DNA from 2 places in the Diaphorobacter nitroreducens genome. Region 2 is predicted to be linked to the other one. Evidence: predicted binding sites of a transcription regulator. Region 2 holds the regulator's gene; the other holds the start of a gene.
What was found. Region 2 encodes FliA, which starts transcription of late flagellar genes. Its sites were predicted from a motif close to CTAAAGTTTNNNNNNNNNNNGCCGNTA; they were not measured.
Positions count from the first base shown of each region.

Region 1 (9,117 bases), 1.7 Mb from region 2:
GCTGTCGTGCAGCAGCCATTCACCGCGCAATTGCGAGGGTGACTGCAGGTCAGGATGGGCGGCCAGGAAGGCGGGGCTGGCCACGGGAATCAGCCACTCATCCAGGAACACGCTGGCGCGCAGGTCGGTGTAGCCGCCCAGGTCGAAGCGCACTGCCGCCTCGACCCCGTCGCGCACCATGCGGGTGCGGTCCAGCCGGTGGAACTCGCCAAACACGCGCAGGCCCACGTCCGGGTGCTCACGAAAGAAATCCCCCAGCCGCGGCGTGAGCCATTGCATGGCAAACGAGGGGGAGCAGCTCAGCGTGGCCACCGGCGTATCGTCGGTCACACGCATCTGCGACAGGGCGTCCTCGATGGCGCCGAAGCTCTCACGCAGCACCACGGCCAGCCACTTGCCCTCGGGCGTGGGCATGAGGGTGCGGGGCGTGCGCACGAAGAGGGGGCGCCCCAGCCAGGTTTCCAGCTGCTTGACCTGCTGGCTCACCGCGCCCTGGGTGATGCACAGCTCCGCCGCCGCGCGCGTGAAGCTGCCGTGGCGTGCGGCCGCTTCAAAGCAGCGCAGCCACGCGAGCAGGGAAGGAAAAAGCCGTGAATTCATTATTCAAACTAATGCACTCGTCAATATAAATGAGTTGTATCGGTGCCGGGGCGTGCCAAGAATGCCGTCTATATCCACCTTCCACCGACCGCAGCCCATGCCCTCCGTTGTTTCCCCACAGGACCGCTTGCAGGACGACACTCCGGCCGCACAGCTGCGCCGCGCCGAGCCCTGCCTATGGCTCAACCCGCACAGGCAGCCCATACCCGCCGCACGGCAGGCCGTGGCCGGTGATCACATTAGTCTGGATGATACGGAGAAGGCAGCGGCACGCTTCGCGCGCTTTGCGCCGCTGCTAGAGGGCGTGTTCCCCGAGTTGCAGGCGACGGGTGGCGTGATCGAGTCGCCCCTGTTACCCGCATCCAGCCTGCATGCCGCGGCGGGGCTGGCCGCGGGCCAGGGCGCGCTGTGGATCAAGGCGGACCACCGGTTGCCCGTGGCCGGGTCCATCAAGGCACGCGGAGGCATCCATGAAGTGCTGGAGCTGGCCGAGCGCCTGGCACTGCAGCACGGCCTGCTGACGCCGCGGTCCGGTGCCGACGACTACCGCGCCCTGGCAAACCCCGCTGCGCGCGCCGTGTTTGCGCGCTACACCGTGGCCGTAGGCTCCACGGGCAACCTGGGCCTGAGCATCGGTGTGGCGGCATCGGCGCTGGGCTTTCGTGCCGTGGTGCACATGTCGGCCGATGCCAAGGAATGGAAGAAACAACGCCTGCGCCAACGCGGCGTGCAGGTGGTGGAGCACGCGGGTGACTACGAGGGCGCCGTGGCCGCGGGCCGCGCGCAGGCGGCTCAGGACCCATTCAGCCATTTCGTGGACGACGAACGCTCGCTGTCGCTGCTGCTGGGCTACAGCGCCGCGGCGCTGCACCTGCGCCAGCAGTTGCGGGATGCCGGCATCGCCGTGGATGCGCAGCACCCGCTGTTCGTCTACTTGCCCTGCGGGGTGGGGGGGGCGCCGGCGGGCATCACCTTCGGCCTGCGGCACGTGCTGGGGGCGCATGTGCACTGCTTTTTCGCGGAGCCCGTGCAGTCGCCGTGTTTCATGGTGCAAATGATGGCCGGACAGGGCGCACACCCCTCGGTGTACGACTGGGGCCTCACCAACCGGACGGAAGCCGACGGCCTGGCCGTGCCACGCGCGTCCCTGCCCGCGGCCGAGCTGATGGAGCCGTTGCTGGCGGGCTGCTTCACCGTGTGCGACGACACCCTGTTTCGCCAATTGGTACAGGTGCTGGATGCCACGGGCGAGCGCATCGAGCCGTCCGCAGCGGCGGGCCTGAGCGGCCCCGGTTTCCTGACGGGCACCGAGACGGGCCGCACCTGGCTGCACGCGCAAGGGCTGTGGCCCCACCTGGCGCAGGCCACGCACCTGGTGTGGACCACCGGCGGGCTGTACGTGCCGCCCGAGGCCTACGCGCGCTTCGAGGAACGTGGCCGGGCCCTGGGTTGACGCGCCTTCGCCGAGTCCTGGGCCCGCGAAAGGATCTTTTTTTTGACTGGCTTGACTGGAGAGAACGCCATGAACCGCAAGACGATGTTGTCCATGCTGGCCTGCGCCCTGGGCGCCGCCGCTTTCGCCCCCGCGCATGCGCAGGAGGCGTTTCCCTCCCGGCCCATCGCGCTGGTGATTCCGTTTCCCGCGGGTGGAGCCACCGACGTGCTGGGCCGCTTGATCGGCAAGAAGCTGGGCGACAAGCTGGGGCAAAGCGTGGTCATCGACAACCGCGCTGGCGCGGGTACGGTGATTGGTGCGAGCTACGTGGCCAAGGCCGCGCCGGACGGCTACACGCTGCTGCTGAGCTCGGGCACCACCTTCACGGTGAACCCGGCGGTGCGGCCCCGGCTGCCTTATGACCCCGTCAAGAGCTTCGATCCCATCGGCATCACCGGGCGCACAGGGCTGATCCTGCTGGCCAGCAAAAGCGTGTCGGTCAACGATGTGAAGCAGTTCGTCAGTGCCGTGAAGGCCGCGCCCGACAAGTATTCCTATGGCTCCTTCGGTGCGGGCACGACCTCGCAGTTCGCGGGCGAGATGTTCTTTCATGCCGCGGGCCTCAAGATCCAGCACGTGCCCTACAAAGGCAGCGCGCCGGCCATGGTGGACCTGATCGGCGGGCAGATTCCGTTCACCGTGGACACGGTGTCGGCCGCGCTGCCCCAGCTCAAGGAGGGCAAGGTCAAGGCGATTGCCGTCACCACCGAGAAGCGCTCGACCCTGCTGCCCCAGGTACCCTCGCTGGCCGAGAGCGGTTACCCCGGCCTGAACATGGACACCTGGCTGGCCCTGGTGGCGCCCGCAGGCCTGCCTGCCGCGGTAAAGACGCGGCTGGAGAAGACGCTGGCCGAGGTGGTGGCCGACCCCGACACGCGCGAGCGCCTGCTCGCGCTGGGCTTTGAGCCGGCATTCGCCTCGTCGGCCGAGCTGGCTGCCCTGATCGAGCGGGAGCTGCCGCTGATGCGTGCCATCGCCCAGCGCGCGGGCATCACCGCCGACTGAGGCGCGGCTCATCCACAATGGCCCCTGGACCTTCTTCACGACCATGACTGCTGATCCCACGCTGGTGGAACTGTCCGCCAATGAACTGCGCCACCGCATCGGCACGGGCGAAATCTCGCCCGTCGAGCTGCTGCAAGCCTGCATCGACCGCATCGAGGCGGTGAATCCGTATGTGAACGCCGTCACCGCCACCTGCTACGACCGCGCCCGCGCCGAGGCGCAGGCCGCCGAGCGGGCGGTGCGCGCCGGCGAGCCCCTCGGCCTGCTGCACGGGCTGCCCATGGGCGTGAAGGATCTGGAGGCCACCGCCGGCCTGCTGACCACCTACGGCTCGCCCATCTACCGCGAGAACATCCCCGCGCAGGACAACGTGCTGGTGGCGCGCCTGCGCGCGGCCGGCGCCATCGTCACGGGCAAGACCAATATTCCCGAGATGGGCGCGGGCGCCAATTCGCGCAACGTGGTCTGGGGCGCCACGGGCAACCCGTTCGATCCGCGCCTGAACGCGGGCGGCTCGTCCGGCGGGTCGGCCGCGGCGCTGGCCTGCGACATGCTGCCCGTGTGCACGGGCTCGGACACGGGCGGCTCGCTGCGTATCCCCGCGGCCAAGTGCGGCGTGGTGGGCTTTCGGCCGTCGCCTGGCGTGGTGCCCAGCTCGCGCAAGCTGCTGGGCTGGACGCCGATCTCCGTGGTCGGCCCCATGGGCCGCACGATGGCCGAGGCCTGCCTGCAGCTCGCCGCATCGGCCGGCCTGTCGGCGGGCGACCCGCTCACTTACCCGCTGGACCCCCACAGCTTCCTGCACCTGGAGCCGGCCGACCTGGGCGGCCTGCGCGTGGGCTACACCGAAGACTTCGGCGCCTGCGCGGTGGACGACGGCATCCGCGCGGTGTTCCGCGCCAAGATCGGCGCCATGCGCCACCTGTTCCGCTCTTGCGAGGAGATCCGGCTGGACCTGGGCGAAGTGCACCGCTGCTTCGACGTGCTGCGGGCCGAAAGCTTCGTGGCCGGCATGCGCGAGGCCTACGAGCGCGACCCCGCCAGCCTGGGGCCCAACACGCGCGCCAACTACGAGATGGGTGCGGCCATGTCGCTGCTGGACAGCGCCTGGGCACAGGCCGAGCAGACGCGCATCCTGGCGCGCTTCCAGGAGGCGTTTGCCAACTTCGACGTGATCCTGGCACCCACCACGCCGGTCTCGCCCTTCCCGTGGACCGCGCTGTACGCCAGCCATATCAACGGGGAACCCCAGGCCAACTATTACCGCTGGCTGGCGCTGACCTACGTGACCACGCTGACCACGCACCCCGCGCTCAGCGTGCCCTGCGGGCGCGACACGGCCGGCATGCCGTTCGGCCTGCAGGTGGTGGGGCGCTTTCGCGACGACCATCGCCTGCTGTCCATCGGCCTGGGGCTGGAGCAAGCCTTTGCCCGCATCGATGGCCTGCAGCGCCCGCGGCCCGACCTGGCCCGGCTGGGGCCGGTGCAGCCCGCGCTCACCTCCATCGTCACCCACGCGCCGGACCCCGATGACGCGCGCGGCGTGCCGCGCCTGGGCGCGCGCGGTGCCGCGGCGCAGGCGTCGGCGGTCTGACAGTGATTGGCGAGGGAACCCATGCAACCCTATGACTTCGTGATCATCGGCGCGGGCATTGCCGGCGCCTCCGCCGGCTGGGAACTGGCCGCGCACCGCCGCGTGCTGCTGCTGGAGCGGGAGGCCCAGCCCGGCTACCACACCACCGGCCGGTCGGCTGCGCTGTACTCGGCCACCTACGGCACGCCCAACATCTGCGCACTCACACGGGCCAGCCGCGCGTTCTACGACGCACCACCGCCCGAGTTCGGCAGCACCCCCATCCTCACGCCGCGCGGCGTGGTGTACCTGGCGGGGGCCGACCAGCTCGACCTGCTGGAAGCCGCGTACGCCGAGGCGCTGCCGCGCAACCCGCAGGTGCGCCGCCTGACGCGCGAGGAGCTGCTGGAGCAGGCCCCGTGCCTGCGCCCCGAGGCCGTGGCCGCGGGCATGAGCGAGCCCGGCGCCGCCGACATCGACGTGCATGCGCTGCACCAGGGCTACCTGCGCGGCTTGCGCCAGCGTGGTGGCGAGATCCGCACCCATGCCGAGGTGACGGCCCTGCAACGGGGCGAGGAGGGCTGGCACATCACCCTGGGCGATGGCGAGGTGCTGCACGCGCGCGCCGTGGTCAATGCCGCAGGCGCCTGGGCCGACGTGGTGGCAGCCCAGGCGGGCGTGCCGCCCATCGGGCTGGAGCCGCGGCGGCGCACGGCCTTTACCTTCCCCGTGCCGGCCGGCATGCAAGCGGCCCACTGGCCCGCTGTCATCGGCATTGCCGAGGACTATTACTTCAAGCCTGACGCGGGGCAGATGCTGGGCTCCCCCGCCAATGCCGATGCCGTGGCGCCGCACGACGTGGTGCCTGAGGAACTGGACGTGGCGCTGGGTATCCACCGCATCGAGCAGGTGACGTGCTTACAGATCCGCCGCCCCTCGCACACCTGGGCGGGGCTGCGCTCGTTCGTGGCCGATGGCGACCTGGTCATTGGCTGGGACAACCATGTGCCCGGCTTCTTCTGGCTGGCCGCGCAAGGCGGCTATGGCATCCAGAGCGCGGCGGGCGCGGCGCTGCTGACGCGGCAGTTGGCACTGGGCGAGCCGCTGGCCCCCGAGTTGGCGCGCGAGGGGGTGGACGTGGCAGGCCTGTCGCCTGCGCGGCTGCGCTGAGCAAGGCCAGAGCTGAAGCCGGCCTGAGCCGGCGAAAAAAAGCCAGCGCGCCGTGCGCGTCAGGCGTAGGTGTTGAGCTGCGTGCCCAGCGGGCCCTCGGTCGCCAGCGGTGGCTGGGGCAGGGCGGCGAGCAGGGTGGCGGCGGCCGTTTCCTGCGTGTCCAGGGCCTTCTTCAGCACGGTGACCTGGACGGCATCGGCCGTCTCGCGGCTGGCGAGGGCGCTGGCGGTGCTGACGATGGATTGGGTGAGGGCGACGTCCATGGCGATCTCCGGTGTACCTCTTGTTATCGGCCAGTTCACCGCGGACTCAAGGGTGCTTCTATAAACATAGCTGTTGGCGCTTGATGGGTAAGCATTTCAAGCTGTTTTGGTGTTAAAAGTCCCTCTTGGCAAGCGCGAACAGCTATTGTTTTTGTATCAGTCCAGCGCACTGGCGCCGTAGGCCTCGCAGGCGGCGAGGTCGGAATCGCTGGCCTTGGGCAGGCGCGAGGCCGCGTCGCGCAGTGCCGTGCGCAGGCCTTCCTCCAGCACCGGATGGTAGAAGGGCATGCGCAGCAGGTCGTGCACCGTCAGCCGCTGCTCGACGGCCAGCGCCAGCAGGTGGGCCATGTGTTCGCCCGCAGGCGCGCACAGCTCGGCGCCCAGCAGGCGGCCGCTGCCGTGCTCGGCGTACACGTTCAGGCGCCCGTGGTTGCACTGCGCCACGCGCGCGCGGCCCTGGCGTGCAAAGTCCACCGTGCCCCCCACCCATTGCCCCTGGGGCAGATCGGCATGGCGCTGTCCCACCACGGCGGCATGGGGCTGGCTGAAGGTGATGGCCAGCGGCGTGCGCCGGGCGAAGCCGCGCGGCGTGGGCGCCAGGGCGTTCAACCCCGCAATGTGGCCCTCGTCCGCAGCCTCATGCAGCAGAGGGCGGTCGCCATCGGCATCGCCCGCGATGAAGACGGGCAGATCGCCCACCTGCAGGGTGCACGGATCGATGGGCGGGCGGCCCTTGTCGTCCAGCGTCACGCCCAGCGTGTCCAGCCCCAGGTGTTCCAGGTTGGGGCGCCGGCCCATGGCGGCCACCACCTGGTCCACCACCACGGTCGCGCTGCCGTTGGTGACCTGTATGCCGCCGGCCACCTCGCGCAGCTCGGCCTTGTCGCCCACGTTGACGATGAATTCGTCCTTCAGCCGCGCCAGCAGCGCGTCGTTGATGGCGGGGTCGCTCAGTCCGGCCACGGTCTTGCCCGTCGCGAAGGCCATCACCTCCACCCCCAGCCGCGCGAGCGCCTGCGCGATTTCCACCCCCAGCGGCCCCAGCCCGATGACGGCCACGCGCGGGCCGAGCGTGGGTTGCTCGAACAGCGTGTCGGTGGTGAGGATGCGGTCGCCAAAAGCCAGCCAGTCCTCCGGCACGATGGGGCGCGAGCCCGTGGCGATGATGATGCGCCGCGCGGTGTGCACCTGGCCGTTCACTTCCACACGTTGCGTGTCCAGCAGCCGGGCGTGGCCGCTGATGGCGCGCTCGCCCGCGTCGGTGGCGGCCAGCGTGCCGGCCACGAAGTCATCGCGCAGCGCGCGCACGCGGCGCAGCACGGCGGGCAGGTCCACCCGCAGCGCATCCGCGCCCTCGATGCCGAAGGTGTGCAGTGCGCGCCGCGCATGGTAGGCGTTGGCGGCCTCGATGAGCATCTTGGACGGCATGCAGCCCACGCGCGCGCAGGTGGTGCCCCAGGGGCCGTCGTTCACGATGCGCCAGTGGTCGGTGCGCTTGCGCACCTCGCGCAGCGCCGCCAGTCCGGCGGACCCGGCGCCCAGGATGATCACGTCCAGCGGCTGGCTCATGGAGGGGGCTCCTTGTCAATGCGGGCCGCCAGTGTCGCCGCGCGCGCCGGCGCGGCATGTAGGCGCGCAGGCATTGTTGGGCTTGCGCGGGCGCGGCCACGGTCCCGGCCTTCAATCCGTGGATTCGCCCCAGGCCACGCGGCCCTGGCCTGCTTCGTTCACCTGGTGGACGAAGGCCTCGGCCTCGGCCTCGGGCAGGCGCAGTTGCAGCGTGACCAGCGTGCCATGCTGCACCTGCAGCAACTGCGCGCCAGCACCGTCGATCATGCGGCGCAGCAGTCCTTCCAGGGCGTAGGGCACGCTGCATTCCAGGGTGCGCATGCGCTGCAGCGGCACCTTGTTTGCCTGCAGCAGCGCTTGGGCCACGGTATCGGTATAGGCGCGCACCAGGCCACCCGCGCCCAGCTTCACCCCGCCGAAATAGCGCACCACAGTGGCCAGCACACCCTCCAGGTCCTGGTGGCGCAGCACATCCAGCATGGGCCGGCCGGCGGTGCCGCTGGGCTCGCCGTCGTCCACCGCGGCGGACTGGCCGCCCGCCAGCAGCGCCCAGCACACATGGGCCGCGCCCGGGTGTTCGCGCCACAGCGCATCCACCACGGCCTGCGCGCTCGCGCGGTCGGCCATGGGCTGCACGCAGCCGATGAAGCGGCTTTTCTTGATGATGAGTTCGCTGTGAACGGGGGCGCTGAGGGTGTAGGGCATGGGGGCGGCCGAGCTTACCCCATGGGCCGACGGCGGCAAGGGCCATGCGGGGGCGGTTAGGCGCAAAGGGGGCATGGCTTCTAAAATGCCCGGCCCCCCTGCAGGCCCGCCCATGAACGCCCCGATCGATGTTTCCTTCTTCCCGCGCAACGCCAAGCCGTTGACCAGCTACCGCCCGTACTGGGCCAAGCGCTTTGGCGTGGCGCCGTACCTGCCCATGAGCCGTGCCGAGATGGAGCAGTTGGGCTGGGACAGCTGCGACGTGGTGCTGGTGACGGGCGATGCCTATGTGGACCACCCGAGCTTCGGCATGGCGGTGATCGGGCGGGTGCTGGAGGCGCAGGGCTTTCGCGTGGGGATCATTGCGCAGCCGGACTGGCAGAGCGCCGACGCGTTCAAGGTGCTGGGCAAGCCCAACCTGTTCTGGGGCGTGACCGCGGGCAACATGGATTCGATGATCAACCGCTACACGGCGGACCGCAAGATCCGCAGCGACGACGCCTACACGCCCGGCGACGTGGGTGGCAAGCGGCCCGACCGCGCCGCCGTGGTCTACAGCCAGCGCTGCCGCGAGGCGTACAAGGACGTGCCCATCGTGCTGGGCGGCATCGAAGGCTCCCTGCGCCGCATTGCCCACTATGACTACTGGAGCGACAAGGTGCGCCGCTCCATCGTGGTGGACAGCAAGTGCGACATCCTGCTGTTCGGCAACGCCGAGCGTGCCCTGGTCGAAGTGG
Region 1 covers NZ_CP016278.1:1,319,215-1,328,331, reverse strand. Annotated here, with positions in the region: gene BA022_RS06150 (LysR family transcriptional regulator) at 1-600, opposite strand, end outside; gene BA022_RS06145 (D-serine ammonia-lyase) at 698-2,053, shown strand; gene BA022_RS06140 (Bug family tripartite tricarboxylate transporter substrate binding protein) at 2,123-3,100, shown strand; gene BA022_RS06135 (amidase) at 3,144-4,694, shown strand; gene BA022_RS06130 (NAD(P)/FAD-dependent oxidoreductase) at 4,716-5,843, shown strand; gene BA022_RS06125 (YjfB family protein) at 5,903-6,106, opposite strand; gene BA022_RS06120 (dihydrolipoyl dehydrogenase) at 6,263-7,675, opposite strand; gene BA022_RS06115 (IMPACT family protein) at 7,787-8,380, opposite strand; gene BA022_RS06110 (YgiQ family radical SAM protein) at 8,493-9,117, shown strand, end outside.
Region 1: the regulator FliA is predicted to act here: its motif matches at 6,131-6,157, upstream of BA022_RS06125 (YjfB family protein).

Region 2 (9,117 bases):
CCCGCTTGCAGGTGCTCGCCCACAGCGAGATTCCTGAGACCCACACCATCCGCATCGGCCCGATCCTCAAAGGTGCATCCGCATGAACATCAAACGCTTTACCGCTCCCACCGCACGGGAGGCCCTGGCCAAGGCGCGCATGGCCTTCGGTGAAGGCACGCTGATCCTGTCCAACCGCCCCACGGCGGGCGGCGTCGAGGTGGTGGCCACGGCCGAGGACGCGCTGTCGTCCCTGCACGGCGGTGCCGAGCCGGCACCCAACCGTCTGCAGGAGCGCGCCGACGACCTGGCCGCGAGCCAGCCGGTGCGCATGTCCCAGACGCAGCCCCATGCAGCCCCTGTCCCGCAGCCCGCACGCCAGCCGGCGCCCGCGGCACGCAGCACCGTGGCGCACGATACCGAGCAACTGGCCATGAGCACGCTGTCGTTCCAGGACTATGTGCGCGAGCGCATGCTGCGCCGCCGCCACGAGGCCCTGAACGGCACGAGCGCCCCCGCGCCCCTGAACGAGCGCGCCGCGCTGGAGCGCGGTCTGCCCGAGCCACGCTTCGAACCCCGCGCTGAGCGCCTGCCCGAGCCACCCGCGCCACAGCCCGTGAATGCCCCGGTGGCACGCCACAACCCATTGCGGCCCATGCATGCCGCCCTGGGCGCCGAGCAGCTCACGCCGCGCCGCGCCGAGGCGCCCGCCACAGCCGCGCCCACGCTGGCGGCCGGCCTGGGACAGCAGAACCTCATGAAGGAACTGCAGTCCATGAAGGAGCTGATCGAGGACCGCTTCAACACCCTGGCCTGGCTGGGCCAGGCCCGCCAGAACCCGATCCAGTCCACGCTGATGCTCAAGCTCATCCGTGCGGGCTATTCGCCCGCCCTCTCGCGCGCGGTGCTGGAACACCTGCCCGAGCATCTGGGCGCCCAGGACGCCGTGCGCTGGCTCATGGAAGTGCTGGAGCGCAACCTGCGCACCGACGCGCAGACGCTGCCGCTGTACGAGGAAGGCGGCATCTTCGCCATGGTGGGCGCCACCGGCGTGGGCAAGACCACCACCACCGCCAAGCTGGCCGCCTTGTGCGCGCGCATCCACGGCCCCGCCAGCGTGGGCCTGATCACGCTGGACACCTACCGCGTGGGCGCGCACGAGCAGTTGCGCTCCTACGGCCGCATGCTGGGCGTGGTGGCGCACCTGGCGCACGACCGCGCGGCGCTGCAGGACCTGCTGGGCCTGCTGTCGTCCAAGAAGATGGTGCTCATCGACACCACGGGCGTGGCCCCGCGCGACCCGCGCAAGCGCGACCTGCTGGACGTGCTGGCGCTGCCCGGTGTCAAGCGCCTGCTGGTGCTCAACGCCAGCAGCCACGGCGATACGCTGGACGACGTGCTCACCGGCTTCAAGACCACCGGCTCGCAGCAGGCCATCCTGTCCAAGGTGGACGAGGCCGTGAAGCTGGGCCCCGCCATTGATGCGCTGATCCGCCACCAGATGGTGCTGCGCGGCGTGACCAACGGCCAGCGCGTGCCCGAGGACTGGGAAGCGGCCGACGCCCGCAAGCTCGTGAGCGCCTCCATGCGCACGAGCGTGAAGTCGGCCTTCGACCCCAAGGCCGCCGAGTTGAACTTCTTCTTCTCGCACGCCACGGAAACGGCCGATGAGCGAGGGATGGCCGATGTTGCTTGATACCGCTTTGCACCAGGCCGCCGGGCTGCACAGCTACACGCCGCAGCAGGACCTGCGCCTGCTGGCCGTGCTGAGCCAGCCGGGCAGCGGCCCGTGGCTGGAGATGCTGTGGCAGCTGTGCTCCAGCCTGCAGCGCCTGGGCTACCCCGTCGTGGTGCTGGACGGCACGGCGCTCGAGAGCCCGCACATGCCCGGCCTGGACCAGCTGCTGCACCCGGCTCCCTGGAACGGCGCGCAGACGCTGGCCTCCGCTACCGGCGCGTCGCTGGCCGTGGTTCCCGCGGCCCGCGGGCTGGCCCGCCTGGCGCAGCAGTCCGAACACCATGGCGCCGCCGTGCTGCAGCGCCTGCAGCCCTTGTTTCGCGCCTACGCGCTGGTGGTGCTGCATGCGCCGCCCGAGCAACTGGCGCCGCTGCTGCGCGGCAGCGCCAGCGTACCGCTGATCATGACCGGCCCCGGCGCGCAAGGCATGGTGCGCAGCTACCGCCAGCTCAAGCACATGGCGCTGCACGCCGGCGTGCGCTGCACGGTGGCGTCCATCCTCGCGCCGCAGGAGCCTGTGCAGCACCGCCAGACCGCCGAGGCGCTGGACACGCTGCAGCGCAGCGCGCGCACCCACCTGGGCCTGCAGGTCCACACCACCACCGTGGCCGCGGCGCGCGCGCAGGACATCCAGCGGCTGGCCTTGCAACTGCTGGAAAACGCATGCACCATTGACGCTGCCATGCCCCTGCTGCCCCCCCACAGCCTGTGCGCCTCCCTCTCGCCCCTGGACCGGAGCCACTGACCCGATGTACACCGCGAAAGGCCAGCTCGACCGGGACGCGCTGTTCCACCAGCACGTGCCCCTGGTGCGGCGCATCGCCCACCACATGATCGCCAAGCTCCCGCCCAACGTGGAGCTGGACGACCTGATCCAGGTCGGCATGATCGGTCTGAACGACGCGCTCTCGCGCTACGAAGTCGCGCAGGGCGTGCAGTTCGAGACCTTTGCCAGCCAGCGCATCCGCGGCGCCATGCTCGACGAGCTGCGCGAGGGCGACTGGATGAGCCGCAGCTCGCGCAAGAGCCAAAAGGACATCGAGCATGCCCTGCACCGCGTGGAGCAGCGCCTGGGCCGCAGCCCCATCGAGTCCGAGATCGCCGCCGAACTGGGCATGAGCCTGGAGGACTACCAAGCCCTGCTGAGCAAGGTGCGCGGCACGCAGCTGGTGTACCTGGAAGACTTTCACCACGATGACGAGGACGAGGGCTTCCTGGACCGCCACGTGGCCGACGAGGGCGCCGATCCCATGGCCGTGCTGCGCGACCAGCGCCTGCGCGCCTCGCTGGTCGAGGCCATCAAGGCCCTGCCCGAGCGCGAGCAGTACATCATGGGCATGTACTACGAGCACGACATGAACCTGAAGGAAATCGCCGCCGTCCTGGGCGTGACCGAATCGCGCGTGTGCCAGCTACACAGCCAGGCGATTGCGCGGTTGCGGACCAAGATGCGGGGGCACTGATTTTTTGGATGAAATAGCTGTTTTGCGCTCGCTGGACAAGCGCGGGCAGCTATTTTTTTTGAGCTTGTGCTGCGGCTTTTCATGGCGCTGGCCGGGATATGCGCCCGGCGGCGCACCTACCTTTCTTTGCTTTGTCAAAGAAAAGTGCCTCGCCCGCCGGGGCGGGTCCCGGTCAACAACATCAAACCCCAGAAACCCATCAAAAAAGATAGCTGCCAGCGCTTATCCCATAAGCCTCAGGCAGCAATTCGGGCTAAAAGTCACCCCGGTGCCCGATAAATCCGTGCCCCCGCGGCGCCGGACGAAGGCCCGTAAGTCACCCCCTCCACGGGCGGCAGCAGCGACGCCGCCTGCCGCTCAGTCAGCGCCATCACCCGCGCCAGTTGGTCGCGCACCAGCGTCAATTGCCGGCCGATGGCCTGCACCCTTTGCGCAGCGGCGGGCTCCAGCGCGCCCGCCACAGGCGCCAGGGCCTGGGCCAGCGCCATGGCAGCGCCGCGCAGCTGCACCGCAGTGTCTTCAAAAGTTTGGGGGTTGGAAGCAAGAAGCGCAGCCTGCATGTCCTGCAGCTGCGCTTCGATGGAGGTGAGGGTGTCGTCGAGTGACATGGGGTGCAAGTCTAGAGCCTGTCACCCCGGCGGGCCAGCCGGCCCAGGAGGGCGGGTCAGCCCCGCGAGTGGGACAGGGTTTCGTAGGCGTTGGCCAGCAGCTTGTCGGCCACGGCTTCGGCGTCCACGCGGAAGGTGCCTTTTTCGATGGCGGCCTTGATCGCCTTGACCTTGGCAGTGTCGAAGTCGGCCGTGGACTTGGTGGCGTCCACCCCGCGGGCGGCGGCCGACAGCGTGACGGGCACGCCTGCGGCGGCGCGCGTCGCGCCCTGGGCCGCTTCTTCAGCGGCCGGCGCAGGTGCGGCGGCCTTGGCCTGCTGCTTGTTGGCAGCGGCCTTTGACAGCGCAGTCGCAGTATCCGGGTTGTGTCCAATCTTCATCGCACTCTCCACCACCCCTGTGAGATGTGGGGCCAGTAGCCATGTTTTCGGCCGGCAGGGAGCAGACTTTAGCGCTTTGTGGTGCCTCGCGGCTCACAAAGTGGCTTCTATTGTCCCATCCTCAAGCACAGTACCCCCAATAATGCGCCCATTGGCCATGCGAACGCGCACACTCTGTCCTTGAGCGCCCGCGCTCATGGCCTGGCCCGAGGAGGTGACCGCATAACCCGGCCCCTGCACCACCACGCGCACCGCAGAGCCGGCCTTGAACAGGTCGGGGGCGCGCACCATGTTCTGGCGCAGCGCCTGGCCGGCGGACAGCGGACGGGTGGCGGTCTGCCCCACCCAGTCCTTGGGGTTGGCCACGATGGCCGCGGGTTCTGCGGCCCAGTCCACCTCGGCCTCGATGGCATCTTGCTCGCTCAGCACTGCGCCGGTGCCCACATTGCCGGCCAGCACCCAAGCGGGGCCGAAGGCCTTGACCGTGATGGGCAGGAACACGTTCCAGCGGGTGGGGCCGTCCACGCAACGCAGGCCCAGGCGGGTGCGCCCCCACAGGCGGGCACCAGCGGGCAGATAGGGTTCCACGCGCGCGCAGGGCGCCAGGCGCAGGCGCGAATCCAGCGTGCCCACACTGACTTCCATGCGCAGCGGCAGCCCCCCAGCCTGCGCCTGGGCCAGCGCATCGTCCAGCCAGTGCTGGGTGATCGAGCCCAGCTCGGCGGTCTGATCGCCTCCCTGCTGGGCATGGGCGGACAGCGCCAGGGCAGAGCCCAGCGCCAGCGCGCCGCCCATCAGGAAGCGAAGGCAGGCAAGGCGGGATGAGCGCAGGATAGGAAGCGGCATGACGGGACTCCAACGGGTCTGACGGCGGTCCGGCACAACGGGCCCCGGACGCCTTTTCACACCTGCCACTGTAGGCTGGCCACCGCATGCGCCAAGCGCGGAACAACGGGCCAATCCCAGCGCTCTTCGCGCTTTAGAAAAACGGGGCGATTTCCATAATCGACGCACGCCACAAGCCCCCTGGGCCATGGCGGCCGAACCCCTTTTTTACACGCCGAGGCCCACATGCTCGACAAGATGACCAACCGCCTGGACTTTCACGGAAGCGCCTTGCTGCTGCGCTCGGAGCGCCAGCGTGCCATCGCGAGCAACATCGCCAACGCGGACACGCCCGGCTACGTGGCGCGCGACTTCAAGTTTGCCGATGCCATGCGTGCCGTGAACGAAGCTCAGAACCCCAGCCCCCTGCGCAGCCAGAGCGTGAGCGACCCGCGCCACATCCCGCTTCCGGCAGCCGCCAGTGGCAGCTCGGACAGCACGCTGGGCTATGCCCTGCAGACCCAGCCGAGCCTGGACAACAACACCGTGGACATGGACCGCGAGCGCGCCGCGTTCGTGGACAACGCCGTGCGCTACGAGGCCACGCTGCGCTTCATCAACGGCCAGTCCAAGACCATGCTCAGCGCCATCCAGGGCCAGTAATCCCGAAAGAGAGCACCCGCCATGTCCATGTTCTCCATCTTCAACGTCTCGGGCAGCGCCATCAGCGCACAGTCGCAGCGGCTGAACGTCGTGGCCAGCAACCTGGCCAACGTGGACGCCGTGGCCGGCCCCGACGGCCAGGCGTACAAGGCGCGCCAGGTGGTCTTCCAGACCGCGCCCATGGGGCCTGAGAGCGCCGCGGGCGTGCGCGTGTCGTCCATCCAGGAGAGCGACCAGCCCGGCCGCCGCGTGCACGACCCGGCCAACCCCATGGCCGACGCCGAGGGCTACGTGACCCACTCCAACGTGAACGCCGTGGAGGAGATGGTCAACATGATCTCGGCCTCGCGCTCGTACCAGAACAACGTGGAGGTCATGAACACGGCCAAGACGCTGCTGCTCAAGACCCTGCAGATGGGCCAGTAAACCGCCCTCCGAAAGCACGCCATGATTCTCAACCCCATCGGCACCACCGCCACGACCAACACCGGCGCTTCGGCCAACGCGACCAACGACCCCGCGGCCATGCAAGACCGCTTCCTCAAGCTGCTGGTCGCGCAGTTGAACAACCAGGACCCGATGAACCCCCTGGACAACGCGCAGATGACCACGCAGATGGCGCAGATCAACACCGTCACCGGCATCCAGACGCTCAACCTCACCATGCAAACCATGGCCGAGGAGTTCTCGACCATGCAGCAGATCCAGGGCATCTCGCTCATCGGCCGCTCGGTGCTGACCGAGGGCGACCGCCTGAGCGTCAGCGACGGCAAGGGCAAGGGCTACTTCAACCTGGACAACACCGCCACCGACGTGCAGGTGGACATCGTCACGCCCGGCGGCGTGGTGGTGGACACCGTGGACCTCGGCGCACAGGACAAGGGCCGCCGCTCTTTCGAGTGGGACGCCGCCGGCTACAGCGGCAACGCCGCCGACCTGCGGTTCCGCGTGCGGGCCACGTCGGGCGAGACCGCGGTCACCGCGACGGGACTGTCCGAGGCGCAGGTGGTCGCCACGGGCTCCAACGCCGGTGCGCTGACGCTCACGCTGGACAACGGCGACATCGTCAACTACTTCCGCATTCACAGCGTGCTCTGAGAGCCGCGCTTTCCTCCAGGAGAACACCATGGGTTTCCAGCAAGGCCTCTCGGGCCTGAACGCGTCGGCCAAGAACCTCGATGTGATCGGCCACAACATCGCCAACGCCAACACCACAGGCTTCAAGGCCTCGCGCACCGAATTCGCGGCCATGATCGCCTCGGCCATCGGCGCGTCCAGCGGCACCAACTCCGGCATCGGCGTGGAGGTGTCGGCCATTGCGCAGCAGTTCAACCAGGGCAACCTCACCGTCACGGGCAACAGCCTGGACGTGGCCATCAACGGCAACGGCTTTTTCACGCTGCAGATGCCGGATGGCTCGCGTGCCTACACGCGCGCCGGCAACTTCAAGCTGGACAACGTGGGCAACGTGGTCACCAATGACGGCGCCCAGGTCATGGGCTACCCCATCGACCCCGTGACCGGCCTGCGCACCTCCAGCACGGCCGTGCCGCTGACCTTCCCCACCACGGCGCCCATCCCGGCCCGGCAGACCACGGCCATCAAGACGGCCTTCAACCTGGATGCCCGCACGCCCAACGCCAAGGGCGACCCGGGCGCCACCCCACCCGTGGCGGCTACGCCGCGCACGACCTACGGCACCTCGCTCAACGTGTACGACAGCCAGGGCGTGGCCACGCCGCTGTCCTTCTACTTCGAGAAGAACGGCGCGAACACCTGGGACATCTACAACCAACTGGACGACCTGACCACCACGCCGCCGACGGTCCCCGCCATCACCGGCCGCCTGATCGCCGACAAGAACGGTGCCGTGGCCGCCACGCTGGAGCCCGTGGCCACCTCGGTCGCCAACGCGGACCCGGCGTTGACGCAAAAGGACGATTTCCCCACGTCCTTCACCTACCGTTTCTACGGCCCGGACGACCAGGGCGTGTATGCCATCCGCGAGACCACGCTGAGCTTCACCAACCCCGAAGACGCCTGGGACTTCACCTATTCGGACGCGCCCACCAACAGCCTCGTGGCCTCCGCCCGCCTGAAGGACAACCTGGTGGACTACGCGGGCGGCACGTCGCCCGCCGGCGGCACCTTCGGGGTGGCCGACCTGACCGATGCGCCCGCGGCCGCCAAGCAGTCGTTCGAGCTGGCGCTCATGGTCAACCCCAGCCCGGCCAACCCCAACAGCCCCACGGCGCCGGGCAGCAACCCCGCGCCAGGCTCCTACCCTGTCACGCTGGACCTGAACAATGTCACCCAGTTCGGCACCAAGTTCGCCGTCTCCGAGCTCTCGCAGGACGGCTACACCTCGGGCGAGCTCACGGGCATCAATGTCGAGAACAACGGCATGATCATGACCCGCTACTCCAACGGCGTGACGCGTGCCGAGGGCCAGATCGCGCTGGCAAGCTTTCGCAACACGCAGGGCCTGGCGGCCGTGGGCGGCAACAACTGGGTGGAGACCTACGAATCGGGCCAGCCCGTGCTGGGTGCGCCCACGGACGGCAACTTCGGCGCGCTGCGCGCCGGCGCCCTGGAAGACTCCAACGTGGACCTGACGGCCGAGCTGGTCAACATGATGACCGCCCAGCGCGCCTACCAGGCCAACGCCCAGACCATCAAGACGCAGGACCAGGTGATGTCCACCCTCGTCAACCTGCGCTGATAACCCACTGACGCCGAGGCCACGCCATGGACCGCATCATCTACACCTCCATGACCGGCGCGAATGCCGCCGCGCACCGGCAGGCGGTGCTGGCCAACAACCTGGCCAACGCCTCCACCACCGGCTTTCGCGCCGAGATGTCCAACTTCCGCTCGGTGCCGCTGCAAGGCGGCGGCTCCACCACGCGCGTGTTCGCGCTGGAGGCCACCTCGGGCCATGTGGACACCCCCGGGCCCGCGCAGACCACGGGCCGTCCGCTGGACGCCATGGCCGTGGGTAATGCCTGGTTCGCCGTGCAGGGTCTGGACGGCGTGGAAACCTACACGCGCGCCGGGTCCTTTCAGGTCACTGCCACCGGACAGCTGGTCACCAGCACCGGCATGGCCGTGCTCTCGGACGGCGGCGCACCCATCGACGTGCCCCCTAATGCCGAAGTGACGCTGGGCGCCGACGGCACCATCACCGCCCGCCTGGCGGGCGAAGTACCCCAGCCCGTGGCCCGCCTGAAACTGGCCACGCCCGCGGCGGACAACCCGCTCAAGCGCGGCGACGACGGGCTGTTCCGCACGGCCGGCGGCGACCCGCTGCCCGCCGACCCCAACGCGCGCCTGCGCTCGGGGGTGCTGGAGGGATCCAACGTGAACCCGGTGGAATGCATGGTCGGCATGATCGCCGCCGCCCGCCAGTTCGAACAACAAATGCGCCTGCTGCAGACCGCCGAGAGCGACGACAAGAGCGC
Region 2 covers NZ_CP016278.1:3,676,852-3,685,968, reverse strand. Annotated here, with positions in the region: gene flhA (flagellar biosynthesis protein FlhA) at 1-86, shown strand, start outside; gene flhF (flagellar biosynthesis protein FlhF) at 83-1,675, shown strand; gene BA022_RS17260 (hypothetical protein) at 1,665-2,462, shown strand; gene BA022_RS17255 (RNA polymerase sigma factor FliA) at 2,467-3,180, shown strand; gene BA022_RS17250 (hypothetical protein) at 3,441-3,788, opposite strand; gene flgM (flagellar biosynthesis anti-sigma factor FlgM) at 3,845-4,168, opposite strand; gene flgA (flagellar basal body P-ring formation chaperone FlgA) at 4,262-5,014, opposite strand; gene flgB (flagellar basal body rod protein FlgB) at 5,240-5,656, shown strand; gene flgC (flagellar basal body rod protein FlgC) at 5,678-6,082, shown strand; gene BA022_RS17225 (flagellar hook assembly protein FlgD) at 6,104-6,754, shown strand; gene BA022_RS17220 (flagellar hook protein FlgE) at 6,783-8,378, shown strand; gene flgF (flagellar basal-body rod protein FlgF) at 8,405-9,117, shown strand, end outside.